2 regions of the Viscerimonas tarda genome follow, and region 1 is predicted to be linked to the other one. Evidence: riboswitches for the same ligand, from Rfam matches in the RefSeq annotation. Region 1 holds a riboswitch; the other holds the start of a gene.
What was found. Region 1 has a riboswitch for cobalamin ahead of ACYPWY_RS13125 (TonB-dependent receptor plug domain-containing protein). Riboswitches for the same ligand answer to the same signal wherever they lie in the genome.

Region 1 (10,750 bases):
TCGCTGGGGACAAGCTCCTTCTGCGAAGCGTTTTCGTCTGTTGCCGATACATTGACAAATGCCTGTTCGTTTGTCGATTTTCCATAAAATAATACCGGATTATAGAGGTATTCGCAATGGTTGAGGTCGTTAGCTTTGTATTCGACAAAGGAGGAGGTAGAATCGCTGACAAACGACACTTGCCCGTCGATGCCAAAAGGAGCTCTCGCCTGAGAACCCTTTAAGAACGAGGAGGTTTGCCAGTCTTTGGAATAATGGTGCGAAACAGAATGGCGCGATAAGGCCGAAAGGGATGTTATGCTCACAAAACCAACCCCTTTGCCACCGAATTTATCCTGAAAAAGGCTACGAATATCTTGTACAATAAAATCGCCGTCGGTCATCGAGTCGCTGAAATAGGCGATTCGGATACTTTTCCTCTCCGAGTTTTCCAGCTTGTATAGTTTATCGTAAAAATCCAGCAGGTTGGAATGCCCTTCCATATTGCCGCTTGTCGAAAAATCGACTGCCGGTCTGCTGTCAATGCTATCCTTCCCAATAGAATCGCATTCGGCCATAGCGGTCAAGGCCAGGCTGTCGATTACAATATTGGTCGATTGGAATTCACTTTCGGGGAACAATCTGGCGGGCAGAATTGATTTGAAACAAATAAATACACAAATAGCAGCGAAAAGAATAAATAGTGCAGGATAAAAATAAGAATCATATTTATCTTTGTATCGAATCATAAGTCGGTTATATACAGTACTCTAACCTTAGTTTGTTGGTCTTGATTTTACTATGTGTCTGAAATTAACTGCAAAGCTAATTACTTTCTTTTATTTTCGGTAAAAAATAGGTTTAAAGTTTAGGTATTAAGTTCAAAGTTCAAAGTTTAAGGTTTCAAGTTGTAGGGTCGTGGCGTGCCGCGACCACATTAATGGTCAATGTTGTAATGGTCAATGTTGTGAAAAACGTAGGGGCGTATGCCATACGCCCGATACACGCACTGTCGAGACGTGCAAATGTTACATTATTATGTGTATTTTGAATATTGTGTGCTGGGCGTATGCCATACGCCCCTACGAAAATGCGCTATCCCCCACAATTATTTGCGGAAATCTGTGTAATCCGCGTAATTCGCGTTCTTTGTGTGCTGGGCGGGTCGGATCCTTTTGAGGCAGCCTCTTGGAGGGGCTGAGACTTTAAAGTCCCCCGACGGGGGATTTAGGGGGCTACCGCAATTACTTCTATTTCTACCCTTGCATTTTTTGGAAGCGACTTCGCGGCGAATGCCGAACGTGCCGGAAATGTGCCCTTAAATTGAGAGGCATATACCTCGTTCATCTCCGCAAAATCGGCGATGTCGGCCAACAGAACGGTTGTTTTCACCACATTATCCATACTCAGACCGGCCTCCGACAGAATGGCCTGTATATTCTTAAAAGCTTGCAAGGTTTGTTCTTTTATTCCGCCCGAAGGAAATTCACCTGTCGCCGGATTAATCGGTATTTGTCCCGATACAAACAGCATCCCGTTTGCCTCTATTGCCTGACTGTAGGGGCCAATGGCTGCGGGCGCATTAGTAGATGATATTGCTTTTTTCATATTTATTGCTTTAAATTATTCTGCCTGATAACCTCGTAAATAAGCACCCCTGCCGCCACCGAAACATTGAGGGAGCCGATAGTGCCATATTGCGGAATTTTCACCAGCTCGTCGCAGATGCGCAGGTTTTCGGTTGATACGCCTGTATCTTCGGCGCCCATAACTATTGCCACGGGGCCGGTATAATCAACCTCGGTATAGCTTTGCGATACGCGTTCGGTAGCTGCAACCACCTTCACGCCACTGTCTTTGAGGAATTGGATAGCGTCCTTCAAACTGCTCTCCTTGCACACCGGAATTTTGAGCAATGCTCCTGCCGAGGTCTTCACCGCATCGGCATTCACCGTTACGCTGCCCCGACTGGGGATGACAATTGCATCCACTCCGGCCACCTCGCAAGTGCGGGCAATCGCGCCAAAATTGCGGACATCCGTCAATCCGTCCAGCAGCAAAATAAACGGGCTTTTCCCCTGTTCGTACAAAAACGGTACAATATCCTCCAGTCGTTCGTAAGTAACCGCCGACAAGAAAGCGATAACCCCCTGATGATTTTTAAACGTAAAACGGTTGATACGCTCAACGGGAACCTTCTGCATCGGAATATCGTGCGTTTTCAGCACAGTCGATAGTTCCTTAAACAAATCGCCCTGCAATTCGCGTTTCACTATCACTTTATCTATCTCTTTTCCGGCTTCAACCGCTTCAATCACGGCACGAATACCGAAAATCATTTCTTTTTCTTTCATGTTATGAATTTTTCTCTATTCTGTTACTTTTCTTCTTAAAAGGTTTAACTTTATATAGCCACCTCAGATATATTGCCAACCAAATTATCCAGGCAATTACCATTATTTATCCCCCAGCATCACTTTCGCATTCAAAATAGCGGCATCGGTAATTTCGGATCCGCTTAGCATTTGGGCTAGTTCTTTGATGCGTTCGTCCCTTGTCAGTTCGCGCAGATTGGTTCGCGTACTGCTTTCATCGTCAGTCTTATACACAAAATAGTGGGTGTTGCCTTTTGCTGCAATCTGTGGCAGGTGCGTGATAGCCAATACCTGCATCTGCTTGCCAAAATCCTGCATAATCTGTCCCATTTTATCGGCCACTTCGCCCGAAACGCCCGTATCAACCTCGTCGAAAATAATCGTTGGCAAGGCCGTTGCACCGGCGATCATCGATTTCAGGCAAAGCATTACGCGCGAAATTTCACCGCCCGAAGCCACTTCCGAAATGGGCTGTAAGGGCACATTTTTGTTGGCCGAAAACAGAAACCGGAGGTTATCAAGTCCGGTTGAATCGGGCAGTTCTTTGGCTGTTATTTCGCACCCGAACCGGATATTTGGTATTCCCAGCACTGTAACTTTAGCCGTCAATTGCTCTTCGATGGTTTTGGTCGCCGCTTTCCGTTGCTTACTCAGTTCCTGTCCTGATGCGAGCATGGCTGCCTGCTTCTGTCCGGCTTCTTTTTGCAGCCTGGCGATGGTTTCGTCATACGAATCCAAACTGGCTATTTGAGCTTCCAGTTCGTGGTATATAGTCAACAATTCCGCAATGGAAGAAGCGCGGTGTTTTTGCTGCAGACTGTATATTAAATCCAATCGCGCCCCAATAAAAGCCAGGCGATCGGGGTCGTATTCAACGCTTTCGGCAGAATGTTCTACATCGGGCGACAAATCTTTGAGGTCGAGGTAAGCGCCCTCCAAACGCTGGATAATAGCCTCCGAATCGGGATAAACTTTCGATAAATTGCGGGCGATATTCAAGCTCTCTTTCAGCTGCTGAACCACATTCAAATCGTTGGAAGAAAGCAGGTTATGTATTCCAAACAAAGCCGACTTTATCTCCTCGGCATGATTCAGTATTTCCTGTTCTTTTTCCAGTTCTTCCTGTTCGCCCTCCTCCAATTTGGCCTCCACTAGGGCATTGTACTGAAAACGCAGGTAGTCCTCGTCCTCTTTGCTTTTTTTCGACAGCTCCTGAAGTTCAAATAAAGACTTCTGAGCCGTTTTATATTCTTTGTATGCCGACTGGTATTCTTTCAGCAGGGCTCTTGTTCCGGCCAAAATATCAAGCGCCTGCATCTGAAAGCGGTTATCGCCCAGCAACAGGTTCTTGTGCTGCGAATGAATGTCTATCAGTTGTTCGCCCAACAATTTCAGCTCGGTGAGCGATACGGGCGTGTCGTTGATAAAAGCCCTCGATTTTCCGGTCGATAATATTTCGCGCCGGAGGATATAGGACTGCGCATCGTACTCAATGCCGTTTTCTTCACAAAAAGCATTCAAGTCGTATGCCGAAACATCAAATGTTCCCTCCACAATACATTTCGATTCGCCCACTTTTATAGCCTTCACATCAGCCCGTTGACCCAAAATCAGAGACAAAGCGCCTATAATAATAGATTTACCGGCGCCGGTTTCTCCTGTAATAACAGAAAAACCGGCGCTAAAATCAATCTCCAAAAGATCGATCAGCGCATAGTTTTTTACATATAAGGATTTCAACATAATTATCCGAAACTAAGGTTGTACACTTATTTGATATTTATGTAATTAATTGTAAAACAAATAAATAAACGTACAACCATTTATATTTTCATTGCTTTTTCGCAAACAACAATGTATTCAAATAACATGGTATTTACGGTTTTTCCAGCTTCATTGGTTGGCGAATTTCTGCTGGGCATTGCTTTATTACTCAGCGCTCTTTCGTAGGTAACAATATGTTTAAAACCGTTTTCTTCAAACTTTTCGGCTATAAATTGGTCAGTTGGTAATTGTACATTTTTAACGGTTCTATTTCCAACAACATAAATTGATTTGCCACCTTTTTTGATACTGTTTGCCACCTTTTGTATCGAAGTTCTCAAATCGCCATAAAATGCCGAAACTTCCAATGCTCGCTTAGCATCGACTTTATTTATTTGCGAAATATAGTCAGCAATTACACCTTCTGTTATGTTCTGTTTAGGTTTCGTTCCTCCCATTAGCATGGCATCAATTTTTCGAGCATATTCAATTCCCAACCATTCGTTGGAAAGAGTTGAAAACTGTCCGTATGCAACGGTTGTTCGACTATCTCCATAAGGAGGACTTGTAAGCGCCACATCAAAAAAATCATTCTGTGGTTGAAATGTAGAATATTGAACATTTACACTTACTTCATTGTCCAATTTTGGGAAATAAAAATTTGTGTATAGGAAAACTGTATCTTCTAATTTTTTAAAATAAACGCCCATTACATCGGGATTAAAGTTCAGAATATCCTCCGATTTCATGCGGTATAACTTAAATTCATTATTCCTTGTGTAAGAACACTCTCTAACAGTTTCGGAAAAAGGAATTAAAAAGAAATTTCGAATCTCTTCGCTTTCTATTTTGTCTATAAAGTGTCTGATAATAGTTAAATTATCTATTACTTCTTTTGAAAACCAAAACCCGATATTTGTAATTTGCGGACATTTCAAATTTTTGATATTGTTTTCGTTTTTCAGACATTCAAATACATTACTTCTGAAAATCTGCCGTGTTTCTATAAGTTCATTTATTGAGATTCTTGTAAATTTCACTTTTGAAATCAGTACCGCTAAAGGATTTATATCAAAACCATGCATCTCGGTCAAGCCGCATTCCAAGCCACTTGCAAACGAAGACCCTGAACCACAGTAAGGATCAAGCAATCTCCCTTTTGACACGTTGAGTTCTTGTAGTATATCAATACCGATTTGAGGTAACATGGTTGCAGGGTATTTATGCAAATTCGGATACATAGAAGCATAAGACTGTCCTGCATAATCGTATTTTGTATTTCTTACAACTTGATAGCTCATAAATCCATTATATTATTAAATAGAAATGGCAGTTTATCTTCATATGCTCTGAATCCTGTGCCATGATTTCGTGCCATTGAGCCTTTGTCATGTAATCTCAAATCTACCAAAATATTTTCTGCTTTGAATTGGTCAGCTAATAATTCTGGCGAAGTGCCTTTCATTAGTTGTGCTCTTGAGAAATGAAAATATTCCATACCATCTCTTTCTTCTGTAAATGCAGAAACAAAAAGCAAAGCAGGTATTTTTTGTACAAATCTTTCGGCTAAATCGTGCAATTGCCAAGTGGCAACAATTTCGCCTGAAATATGCCTAACTGAGATTTCCGTTTTTTGTACATCAAGAAAAAGTCCTGCACTATTGGGCTTTAATGACATAGTATAATATAAACCCTGTCGGCCCTCTTTATCAAGGCTCCCATATTTCTTTACGGCCTCTAAAGGTGGCATTTTCCACGCTTTATTGTTGAATGTAAACAAGGTAATCAAAGTATTTTCCTTTGTTCGGTGAGCTTTTAATTCTGCTCCTTCAATATCGGGGTGGGCATCATTATTTTCCTTGATACCTAACATTGTTTCGAGCGTGTAACCAATTCCCGTTGAACCATTTCGCAGGGTTGGCACAAATCCTAGATCTTTGATTTCTTTGAATTTTTTTGTGAATTCTTCAATTCTCATTTATTTATAACTTTTCTTGAACTATTTTACAAAGATAATGATTTATTTTATAAAAGAGTTGAGTTGAAATTATTAACAAGGGAGTATTACGTGGTTAAAACGAAAAGAGTAGAACCGAAAATCCCGGCTCTACCCTTAAAAAACAACCTATTAATAAATACCTGAACCTAAAATATCTTTGTAACCTTATTTTTTAATGTTCTACTTCCTTTGACTGGCATAAAACTAAAAGGTTTAATGGGTTTGCAAATTAATTCTTTGATTTTCATTTTTAAGATATTGGCATATTGGCAAATTGCATATTATTAATATCTTTGTAGGCGAATTCTAAAACTTTTTAATAAATGAAAAAAAGAAAACTGGCGGTAATTGTTGCCGCGTTGAATGCTTCTCTGGCTTTTGCCGGCGGTCTGTTGACAAACACCAATCAAAGTGTACATTTTTTGCGTAATCCGGCTAGAGACGCATCAACCGAAATTGATGCCGTTTATACCAATCCGGCAGCTTTGGTAAAGCTGGGAGACGGATTCCATTTTTCGATAACTAATCAAAGCGCATTTCAAACCCGTACCATTAACTCCACTTTTGCACCTTTTCAAGCTTCCGGCCTGAGTGAGACCAAAGAATTTGAAGGTAAGGCATCTGTGCCGGTTATACCGAGCGCCATGGGAGTTTATCGCGTGGGCGACTGGGCGATTTCGGGAAGTTTTGCTATTGCAGGTGGTGGCGGTAAAGCTACATTCGACAGGGGTTTACCTTCGTTTGATGCACAGATAAGAGCTGTGCCTGCGGGCTTAAACGCAAATGGCATACCAACCAGCCAATATTCGGTAAACCAATATATGGAAGGTTCTTCTATTATATTTGGCGCACAATTGGGCGGAACCTACAAGATAAACGAACTATTTTCGGCTTATGCAGGTTTTCGCCTGAATATTGTGAACAATGGTTATAAAGGTCATTTGAAAGATGTACGGGTGAATCCAACACATCCGCTTCTCAATCCTACCGGAAACTCGATGCTGGCAACCGATTTTTTTAATGGTGCAGCTGATTTGGCTCAGGGAACGGCAGGTCAGTTAGATCCGCTTATTGCAGCAGGTGCAGGAAGTTATACGCTCGGACAGTTGGTGGCAGCGGGTATGTTGCCTCAAGCTACAGCCAATCAATTGGGCGCAGGCTTAGGTCTTGACCCGTCCGTGTACAACAACCTGTCGGTGGACGCTGTTAGAGGCAGTTATATTACTATGTCGGGCGCTTACCGGAATAATGCAGAAGCCGTAGCCGATAAATACCTCGATTGCACCCAATCGGGCTGGGGTGTTGCTCCGATAATAGGTTTTAACTTCAACTATCAGGACAAATTGAATATCGGGGTAAAATATGAGTTTAAAACTGCGCTCAATGTCGAAAATAAAACAAAACGGGATGATACCGGCATGTTTACCGATGGTGTAAACACACCGCACGATATTCCGGCTTATTTATCTGTCGGCGCATCCTACAAAATCCTTCCGCAACTAACAGCCAGCGTAGGTTATCACCATTTCTTCGATTCGGATGCTAAAATGGCCGGAGACAAGCAAAAAGACGCCGGTTCGACCAACGAATACCTGGCCGGTGTTGAATACCAGATAAACAAGTTGTTCCTTGTCAGTGCAGGGGGGCAAATCACCAAATACGGTGTTGGCGACGCTTACCAGCGGGATTTGAGTTTCTCCTGCGATTCGTATTCTATCGGTCTTGGCGGAGCAGCCAATGTTTCGCCAACAGTCAGAATTAACCTGGGCTATTTCTGGACAAACTATTCCGATTATACCAAAGAACCCGGTGGAGGAACTACAAAAGACGTATTCTCGCGCACTAATAAAGTATTTGGAGCAGGCGTAGATTTTTCGTTCTGAAAAACAGACTATTAGTCTAAACAATAAAAATGTGGAGACGCCCAATTTGGGCGTCTCTGTGTGTTTTTATGTCCGCGCCAGCAAGAAAATGGTCGCGGCATGCCACGACCCTACATTATTCATATTATTTCCGCAGGGCAAATACATGAAAAATTTTAGTACTACTGTTACGAATGAGATTCCTCCTTTTGGTCGGAATCTCCTACTCATATCAGCAACTTTACCGAAAGGCATAAGCAGTAAAATTTTTCATGCATTTGCCCTAATTATTCCCGTCATTCCATTGAAATTATTAATTTTTTACCTACCTTTGCAGCGCTTTGTTCCGATGGATAATTCTATCCCGGGATTAAAAGGGAATCAGGTGTAAATCCTGAACAGACCCGCTGCTGTAAGCTCTACTTTAATTCAGAATTGAGAATTCAGAATTAAAAACATTGTTGCACAATACTCAAATCCACTGAGGATAGTGGAGAATGGAGACCGAGATACAGAGAATGAAAATTCTCAACTCTCAACTCTCAATTCTCAATTCCTTGGGAAGGCGTGCAAAATGAGAGTAAGTCAGAAGACCTGCAAGGCGAATATTATTCTGATGGCTTTCGAGGAAAAGGCTAAAGAGCGGTTTTTTATAACAATTTTCGTCCATTTTTTTTGAACTAGTTGTAAGAATGCGTTTCTGATTCTCTGTTCCCCCGTGGCAGCCGGAATAATTTGGTTTTATGACGAAATTGTTTAACGGAATGCAGAAATTGTTGATTTTTATGGCGCTTGTTTGGATAGCGACCGGATTGTATGCACAGTCCGATTCTATTCCTGTGCAATCTATTCAGGCCGTGGAAGTAAGGGCTACTGTGAAAACGGCTGCAACAAAAGCCGTAACTCCGGTGCAAGCAATCAACAACGAGGCTATTTACAGCATGGGCATACAATCGGTCTCCGATGCTGTGCGGCGGTTTTCGGGCGTGGTGGTAAAAGATTATGGCGGCATAGGCGGCATGAAAACCGTTTCGTTGCGCGGAATGGGCGCACAACATACAGCAGTGAGCTACGATGGAATGACATTCGGCAATGCGCAATCGGGCATCATCGACATCGGACGCTTTTCGCTGGATAACATTTCGGAAATAACGCTCAGCATCGGGCAACCCGACAATATATTTCAGACAGCGCGCGTGTTTGCTTCGGCAGGCGTAGTGAGTATAGAAACTGCCGCTCCCGATTTCGCCAATCGACCCTACAGGGGAGGCGCTTCGGTAAAAGCCGGTTCTTTCGGATATTTCAGTCCGTCCTTGTATTATGCGCATAAAATCAACAACAAGTTTTCGGTTTTGGGACATGTGAATTGGGAACGTACCGATGGCAAGTACCCGTTCGAGATACAGAATGTGCAGACAAGCCTGTTGGGGAAACGGATAAATTCGGATGTACAGCTCTTTCGCGCCGAGCTGAATTTGTACGGCAATATGAACGAGGCGGGACAACTGAAACTGAAACTGAATTATGCCGATTCGGAAAAAGGTATTCCGGGCGCCGTCATCATCGAAAATGACTACCATCGCGACCGCCTGCAAAATCGCGATTTCTTTCTACAAGCACACTATAAAAACAGCTTGAGCCGAAAACTATCGCTACAAGCGAATCTGAAATTTAGCCGCACCTACTACAAATATAGGGAGGCGCAATACAGCCGTACAGACAGTATCGTACAATTTGAATACTATGCTTCGGCAGGAATATTATACAACCCTGTTCAGTATTTGTCGGCCTCTTTGACGGAAGATGTCGCCTGTAATCTGCTGAAAAACAACTTTATAGATTCGTCCGAACCTCGCCGGCTAAATTCGCAGAGCTTGCTGGCTATCCAATTCAAGAATGCTCAATTAACGTTGACGGGCAGTTTACTGGCCAGTTATATCACCGAAAAAACGAGGGTGGGGAAGTCGGCAGAAGACAAGCATAAAATAACGCCTTTTGCCGGGTTTACCTATCGTCCTTTGAGCGTAACCGATTTGCGCTTGCGGGCATTTTACAAAAAGATATTCCGAATACCGACTCTTGACGATTTATACTACCGCCGTTGGGGAAATTACGACCTCCAACCCGAATACACTACACAATACAATATAGGTATTACGTGGTCGGGCGTTGTTTCCCGTGTGTTCGACTTTGTATCTGTTTCGGCAGATGGATACCGTAACAGGGTGGACAATAAGATTGTGCCCTTCTTTAGCGGGCCGATATTTATTATGCGTAATTATGGCAAGGTGAAAATCACCGGTTTGGATGTTAATGCGAAGATAGAGGCAAGTGTATCGAAAGACGTGTCGTTTCAATTATGGGGAACGTATGGTTATCAGAAGGTGATTGATGTAACAGACCGGACTAATCCCAAAAGCTATAAACACCAGTTGCCCTATACGCCGCGGCATTTCGGCTCGTTTGCCCTGAATTGTAACAATCCCTGCTTGAATATTTCCTATACGGCGGTTATATCCGGTATGCAATATTGGCAAAATCAGAACAAACCCGAGAATGAACTGGCGGCTTATTCCGACCATACCGTATCGTTGAACAAAGCATTTCGTTTTGGCGACAAGGCGCTAAAAATACAATTTAATATGCTGAATATCTGGAATAAAAACTACCAGATTGTTCACTATTATCCCATGCCTCGCCGCTCGTTCATGCTATCGGCCAATTTGAATTTCTAACTTAAACAACTAAAATAATTATGAAGACTAAAAATT
Region 2 (7,070 bases), on a different contig from region 1:
CATTCAAAACCAAAGAGCCACTGTGCCAGGGGATGTAAGAGATTTGTCCGCCATAACTAACCGAATCGGCAGGGTCGCTAAAATCCTGGGCTTTCTGGCAGGTATAATTCAAACCTATATTCCAGCGAATATCACGGATTTGCCCGCTTATTCGCCCCGAAACATCTATGCCGCGAATCTCCACGTAGCCGATGTTCATCATCATCCAACGGTACTGCCCGCTGCCTTTCGGAACGGCGATAATCTTGTCCTTCACTTCGTTGTAATAGGCATCGGCAGAGAATTGGATAGACGCGATTTGTAAGGACAAATTGTATTGAAATCCCCAGTTGTATTGCGTGGTGTATTCGGGACGCAGATAGATATTACCTATATCGGTGTAATACAAGTCGTTGAATGTTGGCATCCGGAAGATTCTTTTGTAGAATGCCCGCAAATTAAACCGATGATGTGTGAATGGTTGATACGACAGAAAAACAGCCGGTGTATATTCCTGCTTGTCGGGTGCGAAATTATTTTCATCCACAAACGTTCCCAACAAGCTCGCTTGCGCCTTCAATCGTTTCCACTCAAAAGCCGTAGCCAGCGCAACAAGCGCAGTATTCCGCCTGGGATAATTGGCGCCCAATGTGTTGAATTGATAATCGGCAGACAGATCAACATCCCAATCAGGTCGAATCGTATATTTATTGGCTACGGAGGCATAAATCTCCTGCTGACGAAATCGATTGTCAAGATACATCAACGTGGTATCGGGATTGAGGTAGCGCATCCAATCGCTGGCATACTTAAGATTGATTTGTGTTTGTAAAGCGGCCATAGAGTGCATCTCTACCGACCCTTGTACGAAGAAATTCCTGTCCCATTGCCGTTGCGAATTTTTCCACACATTGTTGACAATCGCCCCGGGTAATCCTTTCTCCGAATCGTAGAAGTAAGCTTTGGCGTGCCATTTGCCTTGTTCGAGAAAGCCATTCAAACCACCCTCCAAGCGCAGGGAACGAATATCGCCGTTTTGCCGGACAGCCGTTGTATCATTGGCAATACTTCCATCGGCATTGTGTTTTGTGTAGCGATAATTGTATTTGCCGGAAGAATAAATATATTCGGCATTAAGAGATATTGTCGCAGGGGCGCAATTAATCGCGTCCTTAGCTAATTTCTGCTCCCACAGCACGGAAGGATTCACGAGGTCGAAAGAGCCGGTGCGAAAACAGGTTTTAAGATTGGTATTTTTCCCATCTGTGAATCGGGGGCGGCGGGTGCGCAAGTAAATTGTTCCTGCCGAGCCAAAGTCTTTAGCCGGTTGAAATATTTCGCTCTTCTGACCATTGTAGAGCGAAATTTCTTCGATATTGTCCAAGGAGAATTTGCCCAGATCGATTTGCCCGTTTTGCGCGTTGCCCAACTGGATGCCATCGTAAAAAACACCCATGTGATTGGTTCCCATACTGCGAATATCCACTGTTTTCAGTCCGCCAATACCACCATAATCCTTGATTTGCACGCCGGAAAAATAGCGGACAGCATCGGCCACAGAAAAACTGTTAAGGGCTTCCAACTTTTCCCCCGACAAGGTTTGAGACGGTATAACTTCGCGGTAATGGTCGGCCACTACCACTACATCATTGAGGTGTTGAATACTGTCCAGCCTACTCTGAGCAAAAGAGAGAGCGCCCAACAGGAGCAATGTACCTGCGCAACATACACTGTTAAAAAACATAAAAAAGCCGTTTTAATTTGATAATTAAACAGCTATCGAAAACACGATTGGGATAAACTTACAGGAATACGGATTACAAAAATCGTCAACCTGCCTTGTTTGTCTCAAGCTTCATTCCTCGAAAGCTTTAAACTATACTTTTTGGCAGGTCTTCTGACTTACTCCATCTTTGAAACATCCTTCCCATTTCGTGCGAAACAGTGGTTTGAGTATTGCTCAAAGACTTTTGGCGGAGCTTACAGCAGCGGGTCTGTTCAGGATTTACACCTGATTCCCTTTTCAATACTTTTCCGAAGAAACGGAATTGCATCACCAAAATCGAGGCAAAGGTAAATAAAAAATGAAGACCGAAAAGTAAAAAGTGAAAAAATAACAAAGCGCCCGCACGAAAAACAAAGAATGTCGGGACGAGGAAACGAAAACGAGAAGAAATCGCTACCTTTGTGGTATGAGAAATAAAGAAGAATATAAATCGGAATTCAAAAAAGCATTGGTTGCTTTTACTGAAAATTTGAGGAAATATGTTTCAACTGAAAACGGCGATTGGTCTGTAAAAGGCTTTATTGACGTTTATAAAAATATTTACACTATTTCATCCGACACAAAAATTGTATCTAAAATTCTCGAAATCCATATTTTCCCTCAAATCATACAATTTGCCGAAACAATTGGGTATAATATTGTTTTGGCCGAACAACAAAACTATTACCCCGACCTCACATTCGTAAACAAGGAAGACGAAACCATAAAATTTGCCGTTGATTTGAAAACAACCTACCGTAAAAAGAACGGTATTGCGAGTTTCACACTAGGCAGTCATGGCGGTTACTTTAAAGAGCGAAACAAGAAAAAGAATATTCAACTTCCTTACAACCAATATCTTGGACATTATTGTCTGGGTATTATATACACAAGAACCGATATTGGCGATGAGATTTCACAAACCGAAATTTATCAGGCTGAAGAATTACAAGAAGGGCATGAGATACCCATCACGAAAACCGGCGAACGAGACATTACAACCGTAAAGAATCTGAAATCAATCACCTCTGTTATAAAAGACTTTGACTTTTTTGTTGCCGAAAAATGGAAAATAGCAAGCGACAAACAAGGTTCGGGGAATACCGCAAATATTGGTTGTTCACTCGGTTTGGAAGATTTGAGGAATGAAAATGGAATTTTCAGTCAACTAGGTAAAGCATGGTTTGACGAATATTGGATGAATTTTGGAACCGTTACTATGATTAAAGACGGAAAGTCCATAAGAATCACAAATCTGAAAGATTTTCTGGAATTTAAAGGAAGAAGCGAATTGTGGAATAAAATCGCAAGCAAAAAGTAGTAATATGAAAGTGATTATTCCACCGATAAAAAGTCAGGGCATTAAAACTAAGCTTGTGCCGTGGATTATGGATGTTGCCCCCAAAATGAGCGGACGATGGATAGAACCATTTTTGGGGACAGGTGTTGTTGCTTTCAATGCCGGATACAAAAAAGCCATATTAAACGATACCAATCCTCATATAATCAAATTTTATACAGCCGTTCAGGATAAGATTATTACAGCGCCTTTGATGAAGCAATATCTCGAACACGAAGGGAATTTACTTAGTGAAGCCGACAATAAAGGTTATGAACATTACCTGAAAGTGCGTTCACGGTTCAATAGTGGGGAATTTTCGTCATTCGATTTCATTTTTTTATCTCGTGCCGGATTCAACGGCATGATGCGGTTTGGGAGCAAGGGGAACTGGAATATTCCGTTTTGTAAAAAACCCGAACGGTTTGCACAAGCATATATAACGAAAATAACAAACCAACTTTCAGCCGTTTCGCAAATTATGCAACCCGAACCCGACTGGATTTTTCACAATAAATCGTTTGCGGAAATAATTCCGCTGGCAACCGAAAACGATATCATCTATTGCGACCCGCCTTATTATGGCCGGCACGTAGATTACTATAACGGCTGGACGGAACAGGATGAAGAACTTCTGTTTCATCTGCTGAGCGAAACAAAGGCGAAATTCATCCTTTCCACATGGCATCATAACGATTGGCGCGAAAATGAGATGATTGGTAAGTATTGGAACAGGTTCAACATTGTTACCAAAGATCATTTTTATCACAATGGCGGAAATATTGAGAACCGGAGAACGGTTGTAGAAGCTCTTGTCTGTAACTTCGATACAACAAATTTCGCCCTGCACAATCACGGAGTAAAAGAAAGAACGAAAACAAAGCAATTAGCATTAGAATGGCAATAAAGAATATGTCGAAAGAAAAAAATATAATAGTAAAAGGAGCGCGCGTCAATAACTTGAAGAATATTGACGTAGAGATTCCCCGCAACAAATTTGTAGTAATGACCGGTCTTTCGGGCTCGGGAAAATCGTCGTTGGCGTTCGATACGCTTTATGCCGAGGGGCAGCGCAGGTATGTGGAAAGCCTTTCGTCTTATGCCCGCCAGTTTTTGGGACGAATGAATAAACCCGAGGCCGATTATATAAAAGGGATTCCTCCGGCCATTGCTATTGAGCAAAAGGTCAGCTCACGCAATCCCCGTTCCACTGTGGGCACATCTACCGAAATATACGAATATCTGCGGCTGTTGTTTGCCCGGATAGGAAAAACGATTTCTCCCGTATCGGGAGAGGTGGTCAAGAAACATCAGGTGAACGATGCCGTCCTGAAAATGCTGTCGTATCCCGATGGCGCCCGTTTGGTCATCCTCACACGAGTAATACTGAGGGATAACCGCAACCTGAGCGAACAACTCGGCATTTTGCTGAAAGAGGGCTTCTCGCGGATTGAAGTCAAGGGCGAAATGAAACGCATAGACGAACTTCTGGAATCGGGAGAGAAATTGAAAGCCGATTCAATTCTTCTGGTTATCGACCGGTTGACGAGCGAAAACGAGCGCGTTGCCATCAGCCGCTTTTCAAACTCGGTAGAAACGGCTCTTTTTGAAGGAGAAGGAGAATGTACCATCCGCTTTTATACCGAAAAGGGCGTCAAAAGTTTTAATTTCTCCAGCAAATTTGAAGCCGACGGGATAAAATTTCAGGAGCCAACCGACCTGATGTTCAGTTTCAACAGCCCTGTTGGGGCCTGTCCCCGTTGCGAAGGCTTCGGGCGTGTTATCGGAATAGACGAGGACTTGGTTGTCCCCAACAAAAGTTTATCGGTGTATGAAGAAGCCGTTGTGTGCTGGAAAGGGGAGAAAATGAGCGAATGGAAAAACGAATTTATCCACGCCGCTTCCGTATTCGATTTTCCTGTCCACCGGCCTTATTTTGAGCTATCGGAAAAGGAAAAGGATTTGCTGTGGCACGGAGCGCCCGGAATACAGGGGATAGATGCCTTTTTTGCCATGCTGGAAGAAAACCAGTATAAAATACAATACCGTGTTATGCTGGCGCGATACAGGGGAAAAACGGCTTGCCCCGTATGCAAGGGAGCCCGTCTGAAGCCCGAAGCCTTGTATGTGAAAATTGGCGGGAAATCCGTTGCCGACTTGGTAGTGATGCCCGTAACCACCCTAAAAGAATTTTTCGACAACCTGCAGTTGGACGAGACCGACAGCGCCGTGGGCAAACGCTTATTGACAGAAATAAATAACCGCATCCGCTTCCTCATTAATGTAGGCCTTGGGTATTTAACCCTCAACCGCTTGTCGAACTCTTTATCGGGTGGCGAAAGCCAGCGGATTAACCTGGCGACATCACTCGGCAGCAGTCTGGTGGGTTCGTTGTATATCCTCGACGAGCCCAGTATCGGGCTTCACTCGCGCGATACCGGCCTGCTCATAAAGGTGTTGCGCGACTTACAGCAGATAGGAAATACTGTAGTGGTGGTTGAACACGATGAGGAAATTATCCGCGCTGCCGATTACATTATCGACATCGGCCCCGATGCCGGACGTTTGGGCGGGGAAATCATCTATCAGGGCAACCTGCAAGGATTGGAAAAAGGCACCGGCAGTTACACGGTTCGCTACCTGAATGGCGAGGAGACAATTGAAGTCCCCCCAGTCAGGCGCAAATGGAACAACTACATAGAAGTGCTGGGAGCAAGGCAAAACAACCTGAAAAACATTGACGTTAAGTTCCCGTTGAATGCGATGACTGTTGTAACAGGGGTCAGCGGTTCGGGCAAGTCGTCGTTGGTTAACGAAGTTTTTTACAATGCGCTTCAACGGCACAACAATGGCAGCAGCGAGCAAATTGTTCAGTTTAATGGGCTTTCGGGCGATCTCAACCTGATCAAGCATGTCGAACTGGTCGATCAGAATCCCATCGGACGTTCTTCCCGGTCGAATCCGGTAACTTATATCAAGGCCTACGACGAAATTCGCAAACTGTTCTCGGAGCAGACCTTAGCCAAGCAAATGCGCTTTTCGCCGGCTTTTTTCTCGTTCAATGTCGAGGGCGGACGTTGCGAAGAATGTAAAGGCGAAGGAACCATTACCGTAGAGATGCAATTTATGGCAGACATCATCATGGAGTGCGATGTGTGTAAGGGAAAACGCTTCAAGCAGGAAATCCTTGATGTGGAATACCGGGGGAAAAATATTCATGCCGTCCTTGATATGACCATCAACGAAGCCATTGAGTTTTTTGGTCAGGGGAAAGGAAACACCGAAAAGAAAATCGTAAAACGCCTGAACCCATTGCAGGATGTCGGGCTGGGCTATATCAAACTTGGGCAATCATCGTCCTCTCTTTCGGGCGGAGAGAGCCAACGGGTGAAACTGGCCTTCTATCTGGGAGAAGAAAAAACCGACCCTACCCTGTTCATCTTCGACGAACCAACAACAGGATTGCATTTCCACGACATCAAAACACTCCTGAAAGCATTCAATTCGCTGATAGACAGGGGACATACCATCGTGATTATCGAGCACAATATGGATGTAATCAAATGTGCCGACCATGTGATAGACATCGGCCCCGAAGGAGGAACAAAAGGAGGAAATATAGTAGCAACAGGCGCTCCCGAAGAGATTGTAAAGGTAAAAGAATCTTATACCGGTCGGTTTTTGAGGGAAAAGTTGGGTTAATGCAATGACAACAGAGTTTTAAATCTTCGCTGGCGCAGGCTTGTAGTGCTTGTTGCACAACTGCAGGTTAAGGCTGAAAGCCTTTAAGCGCTAGCATAGGGCAACGCCCTATGTAGCTATGAATCGGCTAGTTAAGCCCTGAAAGGGCGTAAGCCTTTTGAGTACGATTATTGCTTGCGCCCTACCAGGGTTTATCACAAAAAACCGCCGATGCAGACAAGGCGGGACAGATGCAGGATAAGTTGCTTAAATACAGTATAATAAATGGATTTTTCTTTTATTTCC

Region 2: it holds a riboswitch for cobalamin, as region 1 does, so the genes downstream of both, ACYPWY_RS00935 (TonB-dependent receptor plug domain-containing protein) here and ACYPWY_RS13125 (TonB-dependent receptor plug domain-containing protein) in region 1, are expected to answer to the same signal.

Annotation. Positions count from the first base shown of each region.
Region 1 covers NZ_BAAHWV010000037.1:4,060-14,809, forward strand. Annotated here, with positions in the region: gene ACYPWY_RS13090 (SGNH/GDSL hydrolase family protein) at 1-728, opposite strand, end outside; gene ACYPWY_RS13095 (RidA family protein) at 1,207-1,587, opposite strand; gene rlmB (23S rRNA (guanosine(2251)-2'-O)-methyltransferase RlmB) at 1,590-2,333, opposite strand; gene recN (DNA repair protein RecN) at 2,436-4,097, opposite strand; gene ACYPWY_RS13110 (DNA methyltransferase) at 4,178-5,419, opposite strand; gene ACYPWY_RS13115 (MvaI/BcnI family restriction endonuclease) at 5,416-6,096, opposite strand; gene ACYPWY_RS13120 (aromatic hydrocarbon degradation protein) at 6,441-8,000, shown strand; cobalamin riboswitch at 8,304-8,595, shown strand; gene ACYPWY_RS13125 (TonB-dependent receptor plug domain-containing protein) at 8,723-10,714, shown strand; gene ACYPWY_RS13130 (DUF5074 domain-containing protein) at 10,735-10,750, shown strand, end outside.
Region 2 covers NZ_BAAHWV010000002.1:518-7,587, reverse strand. Annotated here, with positions in the region: gene ACYPWY_RS00935 (TonB-dependent receptor plug domain-containing protein) at 1-1,723, opposite strand, end outside; cobalamin riboswitch at 1,850-2,055, opposite strand; gene ACYPWY_RS00930 (type II restriction endonuclease) at 2,172-3,065, shown strand; gene ACYPWY_RS00925 (DNA adenine methylase) at 3,070-3,990, shown strand; gene uvrA (excinuclease ABC subunit UvrA) at 3,996-6,785, shown strand; gene ACYPWY_RS00915 (IS66 family transposase) at 7,036-7,070, shown strand, end outside.